3 regions of the Ureibacillus sp. FSL E2-3493 genome follow, and region 3 is predicted to be linked to each of the others. Evidence: predicted binding sites of a transcription regulator. Region 3 holds the regulator's gene; each other region holds the start of a gene.
The links. Region 3 encodes LexA, which represses DNA repair genes until DNA is damaged. Its sites were predicted from a motif close to CGAACATATGTTCG; they were not measured.

Region 1: a site for LexA is predicted at 2,376-2,389, ahead of uvrB (excinuclease ABC subunit UvrB). Genes of this name have one in related genera too.
Region 2: a site for LexA is predicted at 1,710-1,723, ahead of addB (helicase-exonuclease AddAB subunit AddB). Genes of this name have one in related genera too.

Annotation. Positions count from the first base shown of each region.
Region 1 is NZ_JBBOPK010000001.1:826,253-830,552, forward strand. Features, by position in the region: one part of gene prfB (peptide chain release factor 2) at 1-313, shown strand, start outside; gene MHH69_RS04365 (hypothetical protein) at 624-1,007, shown strand; gene MHH69_RS04370 (competence protein ComK) at 986-1,492, opposite strand; gene MHH69_RS04375 (IDEAL domain-containing protein) at 1,829-2,095, shown strand; gene uvrB (excinuclease ABC subunit UvrB) at 2,466-4,300, shown strand, end outside.
Region 2 is NZ_JBBOPK010000001.1:842,446-846,745, forward strand. Features, by position in the region: gene MHH69_RS04430 (AzlC family ABC transporter permease) at 1-444, opposite strand, end outside; gene MHH69_RS04435 (TVP38/TMEM64 family protein) at 941-1,594, shown strand; gene addB (helicase-exonuclease AddAB subunit AddB) at 1,762-4,300, shown strand, end outside.
Region 3 is NZ_JBBOPK010000001.1:1,273,992-1,278,291, forward strand. Features, by position in the region: gene MHH69_RS06460 (hypothetical protein) at 1-551, shown strand, start outside; gene MHH69_RS06465 (hypothetical protein) at 567-1,118, shown strand; gene MHH69_RS06470 (gamma-glutamyl-gamma-aminobutyrate hydrolase family protein) at 1,371-2,078, shown strand; gene lexA (transcriptional repressor LexA) at 2,164-2,784, opposite strand; gene yneA (cell division suppressor protein YneA) at 2,954-3,292, shown strand; gene MHH69_RS06485 (YneB family resolvase-like protein) at 3,289-3,948, shown strand; gene MHH69_RS06490 (M23 family metallopeptidase) at 4,125-4,300, shown strand, end outside.

The DNA.
Region 1 (4,300 bases), 450 kb from region 3:
CATTCCTACAGGCGTAGTTGTTTCTTGCCAAGCAGAGCGGTCTCAAATTAAAAACCGTGAAAAAGCGATGAGTATGTTAAAAGCAAAGTTATACCAACTTGAAATTGAGAAACAACAAGCTGAATTGGCTGCTATTCGTGGAGAACAGAAAGAAATTGGTTGGGGTTCTCAAATTCGTTCTTATGTATTCCACCCTTATTCAATGGTAAAAGACCACCGTACAAATTTTGAAACAGGTAATGTTCAAGGGGTAATGGACGGAGATTTAGATGATTTCATCAACGCCTTCTTACGTTCACGTATTGGACAGTAATAATTACTTCAAAACCTTTTCGATAAGGATGAAATTCCTTGATCGAAAAGGTTTTTATTATTTTATATTTATTTGTCTAATAATAAGAGATAGATCGTATTTTCTGAATGACTCTTAGATGTATTTTATTCATCGGTTATTAGCAAATAGAGTTAATTCATATTTTTAACTATAAAGTATTGCTTTTCTCTCGAAAGATCATCCTCTTTAGACATACTATTATTTTCCTGTATTCTGTAATTGCATTTTTTAAAATTTGTTGTAATATAATAATAAGAACAAGTGTTCTACTGTTTAGGAGGGTTTTTTAATGGCACATATTCCCATTGAAACTGTCCCATATCTAGAAGCGGCCATCTATTTACCAATGTTATTAATCGTTTTAGAAAAAGACCATGCACAAATAGAAAATGGACAGTTTAAGTTAAAGCGTCCCTATATTTATTTAATTGATGAAGCAAGAAGATACGCAGAAGATGATTTAAAAAAAACAAAGGATTATTTGAAAAATCATCAGCTTAGAGTTGTTCAAGGAAACCGCGATGAATTATTTACTGAGTACCAATTCCATTATATGAAAATAATGGAAGTTAGAAGATATTCAAATATACGACTTCGAAATCAAGTTGAAGATTTGCTTAAATTATATTTAAATAAAGCTTCAACAATTACTCAAAAGGGTAATTCATTTTGAATGATCAGTCGCTGGTTAGCAGCATATTTTTGCAGCATTGTTGCGCATACGTATTGGGAACAGAAGGATGAGTAATTAATTTGTAGAACGAGTTCTTTTCCATTTTTTAAAGTAATTTCGGTAAAGTCTTTTAAACGGCGTATATTAATAATCGCATGAAGTCCAATCCAAACATTACTAGGCGACGCAGGAGATAGAAGCGGGAAGAAGACACAAGGTATCCCATAATCATGAGAAATAATGATAGGCAATTTATGTTTCTCTTTACCAAAGAAACGTTTCGCAACCATACGTGCTGCATTATAATTACTGCCCATTGCATAACAGGATTTTCTTACTATGTAAAGAGGTTTTCTTTCGACAATAATTTCTCCGTTTTTATCGTAAACGCGAGAGTATAGTTTTTCTCCATGTTCCATAGGTTCGATTAAATAAGTATTAAATGAGATATGATAAGAATTAACAACATTTACATCTTCCAACATAAACATCCTCCTTTTCAATATCTAATTAATGCTATATAACCGATTTAAGAAAATCATAATATGATATTAGAACTATTTCAATGGGAAATTTTGAAAAATTCTTAAATTTAAATTTCCCCGTTTTTAATTAAATAAAAATAAAATTTTAAATAATAAATGGAAGGAATAATTTATTCAAAAGTCCTCAATCTATTAATTCTGTTGGCTAATATGTAAGGAAATCATATAAATTGTTACTAACACCAATTTAAGAAAAAATCACATATTTTTCAGAATATATTGCAAATTGATAACCGATTTTTTATAATAGAAAAAAGGGAATCGGGGTGATTATCGATGGATAAATATTATTCATACACAGATTTTCTTAAGGCAGTTGGACACTATCAACATGCAAACGAATCTGAAAAATTATTGAATGACATTTATTTGGACTTGTTTTTAAACCGCATGCAAAGATTGCAAAGAATTGAACAGTTGAAAGATCTCATCGATAGTGCATTAGATGAAAGAAATGAAGACGCGTTTTATACTTATACAAAAGAGCTTAATGAGTTACAAGAATCTCAAGAGTTGGACGAATCGCAAGAGACATTAATGTAACATAATGCCAAGTTTTATAAGCCACCTAAAGAGTTGTTGTCTAAATCCGAATGTAACATTTGGGTAGACAATTAACTTAAAGGTGGTTTATTTGTTTTCCTATATATTTTTATATAAAAAGCAGTCTTCGTTGATGAAATAGTAGAAAAATTTATAAGCAGATTATAGCGTCGATCCTTGCAGTAAATGTTTACATGGATCGTCGTTTTTCTTTTATAAGTTTTAATAATCCAATCTATGGTAAAAATTAGTATTAGATATATGATCAATAATCTTTTTAAGAATGTACGTTCGCTTATTAATCGTATTTTTCGATTGGTTATGCTAAAATTTATTCATAGAACATTTGGGTGGAAAGGACGAACGATAAATGACCGAAACTTTTGAATTGCATTCTGCCTATAAACCGAGTGGGGATCAGCCTAATGCTATTGTAGAACTTGTTAAAGGAATAAAAGAGGGCAAAAGACATCAGACATTACTCGGGGCTACTGGTACAGGGAAAACATTTACAATTTCTAACGTTATTAAAGAAGTGAAGAAGCCAACCCTCGTCATTGCCCATAATAAAACATTGGCAGGTCAGCTTTATAGTGAATTTAAACAATTTTTCCCAAATAATGCGGTAGAATATTTTGTTAGTTACTACGATTATTATCAACCAGAAGCGTATGTACCACAAACCGATACATACATTGAAAAAGATTCAAGCATTAATGATGAAATTGACAAATTAAGACACTCGGCAACATCCTCATTATTTGAGAGAGAGGATGTTATCATTATTGCTTCTGTTTCCTGTATTTATGGTTTAGGGAATCCAGAGGAATATCGTGAAATGGTTGTTTCACTGCGAACTGGAATGGAAATAGAACGTAATCAATTACTACGAAAATTAGTAGATATTCAATATGAAAGAAACGATGTGAACTTTACCCGTGGGACGTTCCGTGTTCGTGGGGACGTGGTCGAAATATTCCCAGCATCACGGGATGAGAAATGTATTCGAGTTGAATTGTTCGGTGATGAGATTGAGCGAATCCGAGAAGTGGATGCTTTAACAGGAGAAATTATAGGCGACCGGGAACATGTAGCGATTTTCCCAGCTTCCCACTTCGTTACCCGGGAAGAAAAGATGCGGAAGGCGATTGAAAATATTGAAAAGGAACTTGAACAACAGTTAGCCAAATTCCGAGCAGAAGATAAATTGCTTGAAGCGCAACGTCTTGAACAACGAACAAATTACGATTTAGAAATGATGCGGGAAATGGGTTTTTGTTCGGGAGTTGAAAATTACTCCCGTCACTTAACGTTGAGAGAAGCAGGGGCAACACCATATACGTTGCTTGATTACTTCCCAAAAGATTTTTTATTAGTAGTTGATGAAAGTCATGTTACATTGCCACAAATACGAGGAATGTATAATGGAGACCAAGCTCGTAAAAACGTATTAGTAGAGCATGGATTCCGTTTACCTTCTGCATTGGATAATAGACCGTTAAAATTTGAAGAATTTGAACAACATATTCATCAAGCAATCTATGTATCCGCCACACCTGGACCATATGAGATAGAGCATACACCAGAAATGGTAGAACAAATTATACGACCAACTGGATTATTAGATCCAACAATCGATGTACGTCCAATAGAAGGACAAATCGATGACTTAATCGATGAAATTAACGAACGAACAAAAAGACAAGAACGAGTACTTGTTACGACATTAACAAAGAAAATGGCCGAAGATTTGACAGATTACTTTAAAGAAATGGGGATTAAAGTAGAATATCTTCATTCAGAAGTAAAAACGCTAGACCGAATCGAAATAATAAGAGAACTTCGAAAAGGAACATATGACGTATTAGTTGGAATCAACCTATTGCGGGAAGGACTAGATATTCCTGAAGTATCCCTTGTAGCTATATTGGATGCAGATAAGGAAGGTTTTTTACGTTCTGAACGATCATTAATTCAAACAATTGGTCGTGCAGCTCGAAATGCTAACGGTCATGTCATTATGTATGCAGATCATATAACAGATTCGATGAAAAAAGCGATTGATGAAACAAAACGCCGTCGAACTATTCAAGAAGCATATAACAAAGAGCATGGCATTACACCAAAAACAATTCAGAAGAAAATACCAGAATTAATTCGAGCTACACAAGCGGCAGAAGAGGAAGAAACTTACGTTACTAAAGT
Region 2 (4,300 bases), 430 kb from region 3:
AATCCATGTGAAATAAGCAGTTAGATTTAGCCCGTCCATCCAATTACCACCAATGGTTTTCTCCTTCGCAAGTTTTGTAACAGCTACTCCAAAGGTTTCATCTGTTAATAATGTCCCAAACCCTATATTTCGCAATGCAGAGTATTGGGTTAGATGGGGGGCAACGGTTAAAGACATTAAAAAATGTCGGAGGTTTACAATAAATGTAGTAATAATTATGACTGAAAAGGGAGCACCAGCTAAATACAATCCACAGAAAATAAACTGGGCAGACCCGGCGTATACAAGCACCGATAATAGAAATATTTCTAGAACTGATAAATTGGATGTAATCCCAATAACACCAAATGCTATTCCAATACTAATATACCCGAGTAGAGTCGGGATACAGTCTTTAACACCTTGTGAAAATGTATCAAGGGGAAGTGCTTCATTTACATTCATTTGTGTATTCAATTTTTTACAATCCTTTCGTTTCATCAAAAAGTATTGATTGCTATAATTCTAGTAATATATAACTTTAATGGATAGATTCTAGTAAAGCAATGTTCAATTATAAAAATAATATGAAACAAAATAACCTTATTTTTCGTTAATTACTAAAAGGAAATTATGTATAAGGTTATAAAAAGTATGGATATCGGGCAATAGTATTTCATAGATTTGTCATACAAAAGATGTCTAATGAATAATAATTTCTACTATAATGATATCAAGAAAAAATTAGAAAATTCCTTAAAAAATTATTTTTATAAGTGGTTAAATATTGTCGATGTTGCAAATGCTATCATTATGAAAAATGCATACAATTAGGTGGCAGTAACAATTACATCTACATAGACAGCTTAGTTTCTAATTTAGACAAAGGTTAAATTTATTAAGGTTATTAGAAGGAGATCTTATCTCTATTTTATATTTGATTTATATTGGGGTGGAACATGTGAACGATTGGTTTACAGTAGAAAATATTGAAAATTTAGCAGGACATTATCGGACACTTGGACCGCTAATCGGAATTTTACTTCCGTTTATTGAAGCCTTTTTACCTTTCCTCCCACTAGTTGTAATCGTAGTTGCAAATGCAAGTTCTTATGGCTTATGGATTGGCTTCTTATTATCTTGGGTTGGAACGGTACTTGGATCGTATGTTGTATTTCTAATCGTTCGAAAGTTTGGAAAACATCCTCGATTACAAGTTTTTATAGGGAAAGAAAAGGTGCAAAAACTTATAAGATGGGTGGATATGAGGGGAATAAGTCCACTTTTAATTTTACTTTGTTTTCCGTTTACCCCATCTGTATTAGTTAATATTGTTGCCGGGCTTTCAAACATAAAGAAAAAATATTATTTATTTGTCATTATGGCGGGGAAATTTATTATGATTGCAAGTATGAGTGTTCTCGGCTATGACTTAAAAGCACTATTAACAGATCCGATAAAATTAATTATCGCAGGGGTTGCGATTTTCTTGCTTTGGTTCATTGGGAAAGCAATAGAAAAACATTTGAATAAAAAAGTTGATCGAGATTTAAGTGAACAATCCGATAAGAAAAAAAAAGTGAAAATGTCTGTAAAAAAAGAGCGGTTGTTATAAACTGCTCTTTTTAATTCGATATTTTTTCTATCATGATAAAAAAATATTATAATAGAGAAATATCAATGAAAGTTATCTAGTTAATATGTATTAAAATATAAAAAATTTAAAGAATCGAACATATATTCTTATATAATAGAAGTTAGTAATCAAAGAGGGGGAGCATTATGTCGTTAAGAGTTATTAGTGGACGAGCCGGTACAGGGAAGACTACTTTCATTCATGAAGAAATCGTACAAGAATTGAAAGAAAAACCACTCGGTTCACCTATTTATTTAATTGTACCAGACCAAATGTCCTATCAAGCGGAGCATATGCTTACCAATTTATATGATATTAAAGGAATTATACGAGCTCAAGTTGTAACGTTTAAACGTTTAGCATGGTATATCTTACAAGAAACCGGTGGGATTGCAAAAGAACAAATCGATAAAATTGGTTATCGAATGTTAATCCGTCGATTGCTTACAGAAAACAAAGATCAATTTTCATTATTCCGCCAAGCTGCAGATAAACGTGGTTTTACCCAGGAAGTAGAAATGTTAATTAAGGAGTTTAACCAATATAATATCGACAGTTTGGCTTTAAAAGGGGTCATTGAAAAATTAGAGGATACAGGTGCTCCTAATACATTAATAGCAAAATCAAAGGATTTACAGTTAATTTTAACGAAATTGGAAGAAGTATTAGGGGATAGTTATGTAGACGGTGACAGTTATTATCCCGTTTTATTAGAACAACTGCAAAACTCTGAAAAAATAAAAGACGCCCATATATACATTGATGGTTTTACAGCCTTTACTGTTCGTGAGTTTGAAATTGTAAAACAATTGCTCACATTAGCTAAAAGAGTCACGATCGTATTACCTTTTGAAGATGAAAAGGATAAATATAATGACCAAGCTGTTTTTTATCGACCAGCAGTGATGTACGATAAATTACTTCAAGAAGCTTATAAAATTCAATTGGAAATTGAACCAAGAATTCATTTGGATAATTGCTATCGTTTCCATAATCATGATTTACAACACGTAGAAGAACAATTTCACGAACCAGTAGTGGAACCAATCCAATCCGACGGTTATGTTCAAATTTTAGAAGGGGCAAATCGCAGAGCGGAAGTTCACGGAATTGCCCGGGAAATATGTCGAATTGTCCAAGAAGAAGGCATGCGTTATAAAGATATTGGGATTATGTATCGGCAAGCAGATATATATGATCCATTAATTGAAACGATATTTGCCCAATATGATATACCTGTTTTTACAAATGAAAAGAAATCAATGCTTCACCATCCTTTAATTGAATTTAGTCGTTCTATTCTTGAAGTCATCGTATCCAACTGGCAATATGAACCGATATTTAGAAGTGTGAAAACGGATTTGTTTTTCCCGTTGAAAAGCAATTTAAAAGAAATGAGGGAAAAAGGAGATCTATTTGAAAACTTTATTATTGCACAAGGGATTTACGGTCACCGTTGGTTTGAAGATTCCCGCTGGTTTTATAAAAAGTACCGTGGACTAGAATTTTACTCGAAAAGACAAACGGATGAAGAGTTGGAAATGCAATCCTTGATTGATGAAATGAAGGAAATCATTCGGACGCCCCTAAAAAAATTACAAGATGACTTGAAAACGGCAAGGACGGGGCGAGAAATTGCAATGGCCCTTTATCGTTGCATTGATGAACTGCAAATATACGATAAACTTCAAGCGTTAAAAGATGCTGAATTAGAGGAACATCAACTTGATGGAGCAAGTGAACATGACCAAGCATGGAATAGATGGATTAATGTATTAGACCAATTTGTGAATATGTTCGGCGATCAACCACTATCTATTGAAGAAGCAGCACAAATTTTGGATGAAGGGTACGATACTCTCCAATTTTCTAAAATTCCTCCTTCCGTTGATGAGGTAACGGTTGCGACCGTTGAATTCTCCCGTTTTGACAATAAAAAAGTTGTATTTGTTATTGGGGTTAATGATGGTGTATATCCGATGCGGATGGATTACGAAGGACTAATAACGGATGTGGAACGTGGATGGTTTGCTGAAATAGATACGGAACTTTCACCTACATCAAAACACAGATTACTACAAGAAGCGTTTTTAATATATCGTGCTTTTTCTTCACCTACTGATCGACTTTATGTAACGTTCGCAAGTAGCGATGAAGAAAGCAAAGCATTACTCCCATCCCTTTATGTGAATCGTTTACATAAATTGTTTGAAGTAAATGGTGTAAAAACTTTACCCCATCATCGCGTATTCATTGATCCAAGCGAAGAATTGGAAAACAGTAATGTTCTTCGATATTTACGTCATCCTAGAACGTCTCTTGCCTTTTTAATGATGCAATTACGCCAAGTAGAACATACTGCACAACTTGCAACTGAATGGCAAGCATTAAAAACGTTTTATGAACAAGACCCATATTGGAAAGGTGTATTACATGGAGTAATGCGTCCTATTGAAAAGAAAAATGTAGCGGAAAGATTAACACCTGAAATAACGGAAGCTCTATACGGAACAGAATTAACATCAAGTGTTTCCCGTATTGAAAAATATTACCGCTGTCCATTTTCCCACTTTACAACTTATGGATTGCGTTTAGAAGAGCGAGCCGTTTATCGATTGGAAAATTTTGCAATGGGTGACCTGTTCCATGAAGCATTAAAATGGATTACATTAGAAACAGAGCGTC
Region 3 (4,300 bases):
TTATATATCCTGAACTAGCATTAGAAGAAACGGAATTTTCTTATATCCCAGACATTCAACCTATGTGTGGACCTCCATGTGGATTAATTGCTGTTATTGCTACAAGAGCTATAATAAGTGGTGTATCAAGAGCAATTTTAAAAAATTCAGCAGGTAATACTATTAAAACTTTAGTACCTGCTCCTAAAAATGCTGCGGCAAATGCAGTTAAGAATTATACTACAAAGAGTGTGAAAGCAAATGGTAGAACTTACAGTGTTACCAAAACAGATATGAAACATTTTTTAGAACGCCATTCAATGAATCATTGGAATGGAAGTTGGGCACCGGGAAAAACAAGTCAAACATTTTTTTATCAAGGAATGACAATACAACGTTTAGATACAATTATTTTAAATGGTTTAAAACAAAATGCTAGTAAGTTACCATCTAGTGGATTTAAACAATTTAACTATACTTATAATAATATAACTTATGTTATTAGGGTTAATGGAACCACAAAAAGGGTTACACAGATTTATCCTAAAAAAACTTATGTTAATCCTTATTAGGAAGGAGAATTATGCTTGTTTAATGTAAAAACCTGGGTAAGCTATGACACTTGGCTTAGTGATCCACAACCAATAAATGAAATTGAGAAAAATTTCTATGTATTTGATGAACCGGAGAATGAAGAAATTCTTCGAAAGCTAATGAACCCAAGTATAGAAGAATCACCATATCCATTTAGAGGGTTCGTTCAAGTAACATATAACGGTCGTGAAATTTTTGGCCAAACAATATTTTCTTTAATTGACCATGTTTGGGCAACTTACCAAAGTTTATTAAAAGAAACATTTGAAAAAGGATATGCTAACGTATTTCATCCTGAAGGTGAAATAATAGCAATCTCTTTAAACACTGATAAAAAAAATCCCTCCCAACTTGAATTATCAGTTTTTCCTAACGACTTAGAATTTCGTAAAGATTTTATCTTACCAAAGAAAGCATTTATGAAAGCCATGTATGAAGGGCTAATAAAATATTATAAAACATATGCGACCTACTGTGAAAATGAAGATGTAAAGCAAAATTTAAAAATGGATTTAGAAACTTTTTTAAAAAATCCATTATATTAAGAGTTTAACTTAGATTTTTTAATAGTTTAAAACATAGCTGATAGCTACACTTTTACTTAATCATCTAATAGCGCCCGCGTGTTTTTGTAGGCGCTATTTATATGTTCGTTCAAAGTCTAAATGTAAATTAATCTATTTATTTTGAAGGTACTTTAACAGAAAAGATAAATCCTTTTAAAGGAGATAATTAACCCTATCTAGAATATTCTATAACAGTTTTATTTGTAATAGATTGATTCTGGAGGTGCTTAGATGAAACCGATTATTGGTGTGACAATGACGGAGAGCAATGGACAGTATTGTATAAATGAAGCGTATGTGAAGTCGATTTTAAACGCAGGTGGCATTCCATTTGTGCTACCCTTTGGTGTAGAAAAAGATGCGGTCCAATTTATTACAAAAATCGATGGCTTATTACTAACAGGTGGGGTAGATGTTCACCCTCATTATTTTCATGAAGAGCCTCATTTAAACTTAGGGCATGTGATGTTAGAAAGGGATCAAATGGAGATGGCACTTACTAAAGTCGCTTTAGAAAGAAAAATACCGATTTTCGGTATTTGTCGTGGAATCCAATTGTTGAATATCGCAATGGGAGGAAATCTTTATCAAGATATCAATTCCCAATATGAATCTACGCCCATCCTTCATCAACAAAAGGCAAGTAGATATGTACCATCCCACTATATTGAAATAAAGTCAAATAGTCATTTGCACCAAATCATAGGTAAAGAAAAAATTGCCGTAAACTCTTTCCATCACCAGTCAGTTAAAAATGTTCCAGATTCTTTTTCGATTTCCGCAAAGGCAACGGATGGAATTATTGAAGCGATAGAGTTAAAAGATTATCCATTTTGTATAGGGGTTCAGTGGCACCCTGAAGAAATGGCAGTTACACAAGAAGAACATTCTCAAAAATTATTTAAAGCCTTTATTGATGCGAGTAGTAAAACAAATTAATTGTTCGTGTTCGTATTAATGAAACTATAATCAATATACGAAACAAGGTTGTCCCTCAGTCGATTAGACTACGAGACAACCTTTTTTAATGAATTCGACGATATAAGCCTACTACTTTACCTAATATGCTCACTTGGTTCACTAGAATTGGATCCATGCTAGAATTTTCAGGCTGTAAGCGGAAATGAGTTTTTTCTTTAAAGAAGCGTTTTACAGTTGCTTCATCATCTTCTGTCATAGCAACGACGATATCTCCATTATTCGCAGTAGAAGTTTGTTTTACGACTACGTAATCTCCATCTAAAATACCTGCTTCAATCATGGATTCACCCATTACTTCTAACATAAATAATTTTTCTTCGCTCGTACCATAAGTATCTGGTAGTGGGAAATATTCTTCAATATTTTCAATTGCAGTTATTGGCAAACCAGCTGTTACTTTCCCTACAAGAGGAACATGTACGACGGATTGTTTTTGAACGGTATCCGTTTCCCCATCTAAAATTTCAATAGCGCGCGGTTTTGTAGGGTCGCGTCGGATAAGTCCTTTACTTTCTAAACGAGCTAAATGCCCATGCACAGTGGAACTGGATGCTAGACCTACCGCTTCGCCAATTTCACGAACCGATGGTGGATATCCTTTCGTGCGAACTTCTTCTTTTATGAATGCTAAAATATCTTCCTGTCTTTTTGATATTTTTTTCAATTCTCTCACCTCTTTAAGTGAATATGTATCTCTATTAATTACATATAGTATATCAGTGATAGAACAAAAAAGCAAACATAGGTTCGAAAATAGTGTTGACAAAAACATGTGTTCGTATTAAATTAAGAACATACATTCCGAACAAACATTCGAAAAGAGGTTGAGAGTTATGAAATGGTTACAAAAAAACAGCTATATTGTAGTATTATTCGTCGCTTTCTTCGTTATGGGAGCAATTTTATTGATTACAGACAATGGCGATATAACATACGAACAAATTGAAATTCAACACGGTGATACTCTATGGACGTTAGCAGAACAATATCGTGGTAAAATGACTAAACAAGAGTGGATCCAAAAAGTTAAAAATGAAAACAATCTTATTGGAGAAAACATTGTTGCAGGCCATGATTTAACGATATTGGTTAATGAAGATAGCGTTTATATGGCAAAAATAGAGAATGAAGACGATCTTCATTCAGTAGAGGTAGCGATTAAAAATAAATGAGTAAAAATAACAAAGCCGTCATCTATACACGGGTAAGTACAGAAAAAAATACGCAAGAAACGTCCTTGGTTCGTCAAGAAGAAGAATTACGCAACTATGCTGAAAAAATGAATTATCAAGTATTGCGAGCATTTCAAGATCAGCATAGTGGATATGAAGTAGAACGGGAAGGGCTTCTTGAAATGTTAAACTATATAAAAGAAAACAATGTACCTGCTTTATTTGTTCAAGACGAAACACGTTTAGGACGTGGTAATGCACGAATGGCAGTTTTACATTTGCTTCAAAAAAATGGGACAATCGTTTATTCATTAAATAATGCCGGGCCCCTTTCTTTAAATGAAATGGATACGATGTTGCTAGAAATTTTAGCGATTGTAGAGGAATATCAACGGAAAATACATAACGCTAAAATTAAAAGAGGAATGAAACGGGCGGTTGAAAATGGATATCGACCAGAAAAAAATATTAAAAATCGTCATTTACACGAAGGACGAGAACGGATCGATGTACCAATCGAAGAAATTGTTAACCTACGAAATAAGGGGCTAACATTTCATGAAATTGCATCAACGCTAAGAGGATTAGGCTTCCAAGTAAGTAAAGCGACAGTGCACCGACGATATACTGAGTATATGGAAGAACTTGAGGACTAGTTAAATAATAGGTGGGGCATGTTCTGTGGAACTTGTCCCATTTTATATTTAAATCTAGAAGTCTAACTGCAGTAAATGAATGTTTATAAACAGAAGAAATTGAAACGTTTTTACAATTTGTTCGTATCTATTAATATAGAAAGTTCTAACAAAATGACGGAGGTGGAGTGGTGGAAATGTTTAAAGTTATTACGCCCGAGGAGTTTGGTACTTATTTTCACTCAGGAGAATATGAAACGATTTATCGACAAACGACTGAGGAATTTCAAAACTTAATTTCCATTGAGCAGTTTACAGAATTAGCCCGTTCATTTAATGAAGGTGTAACTAGTTACCACATTGAGTTTCGTAC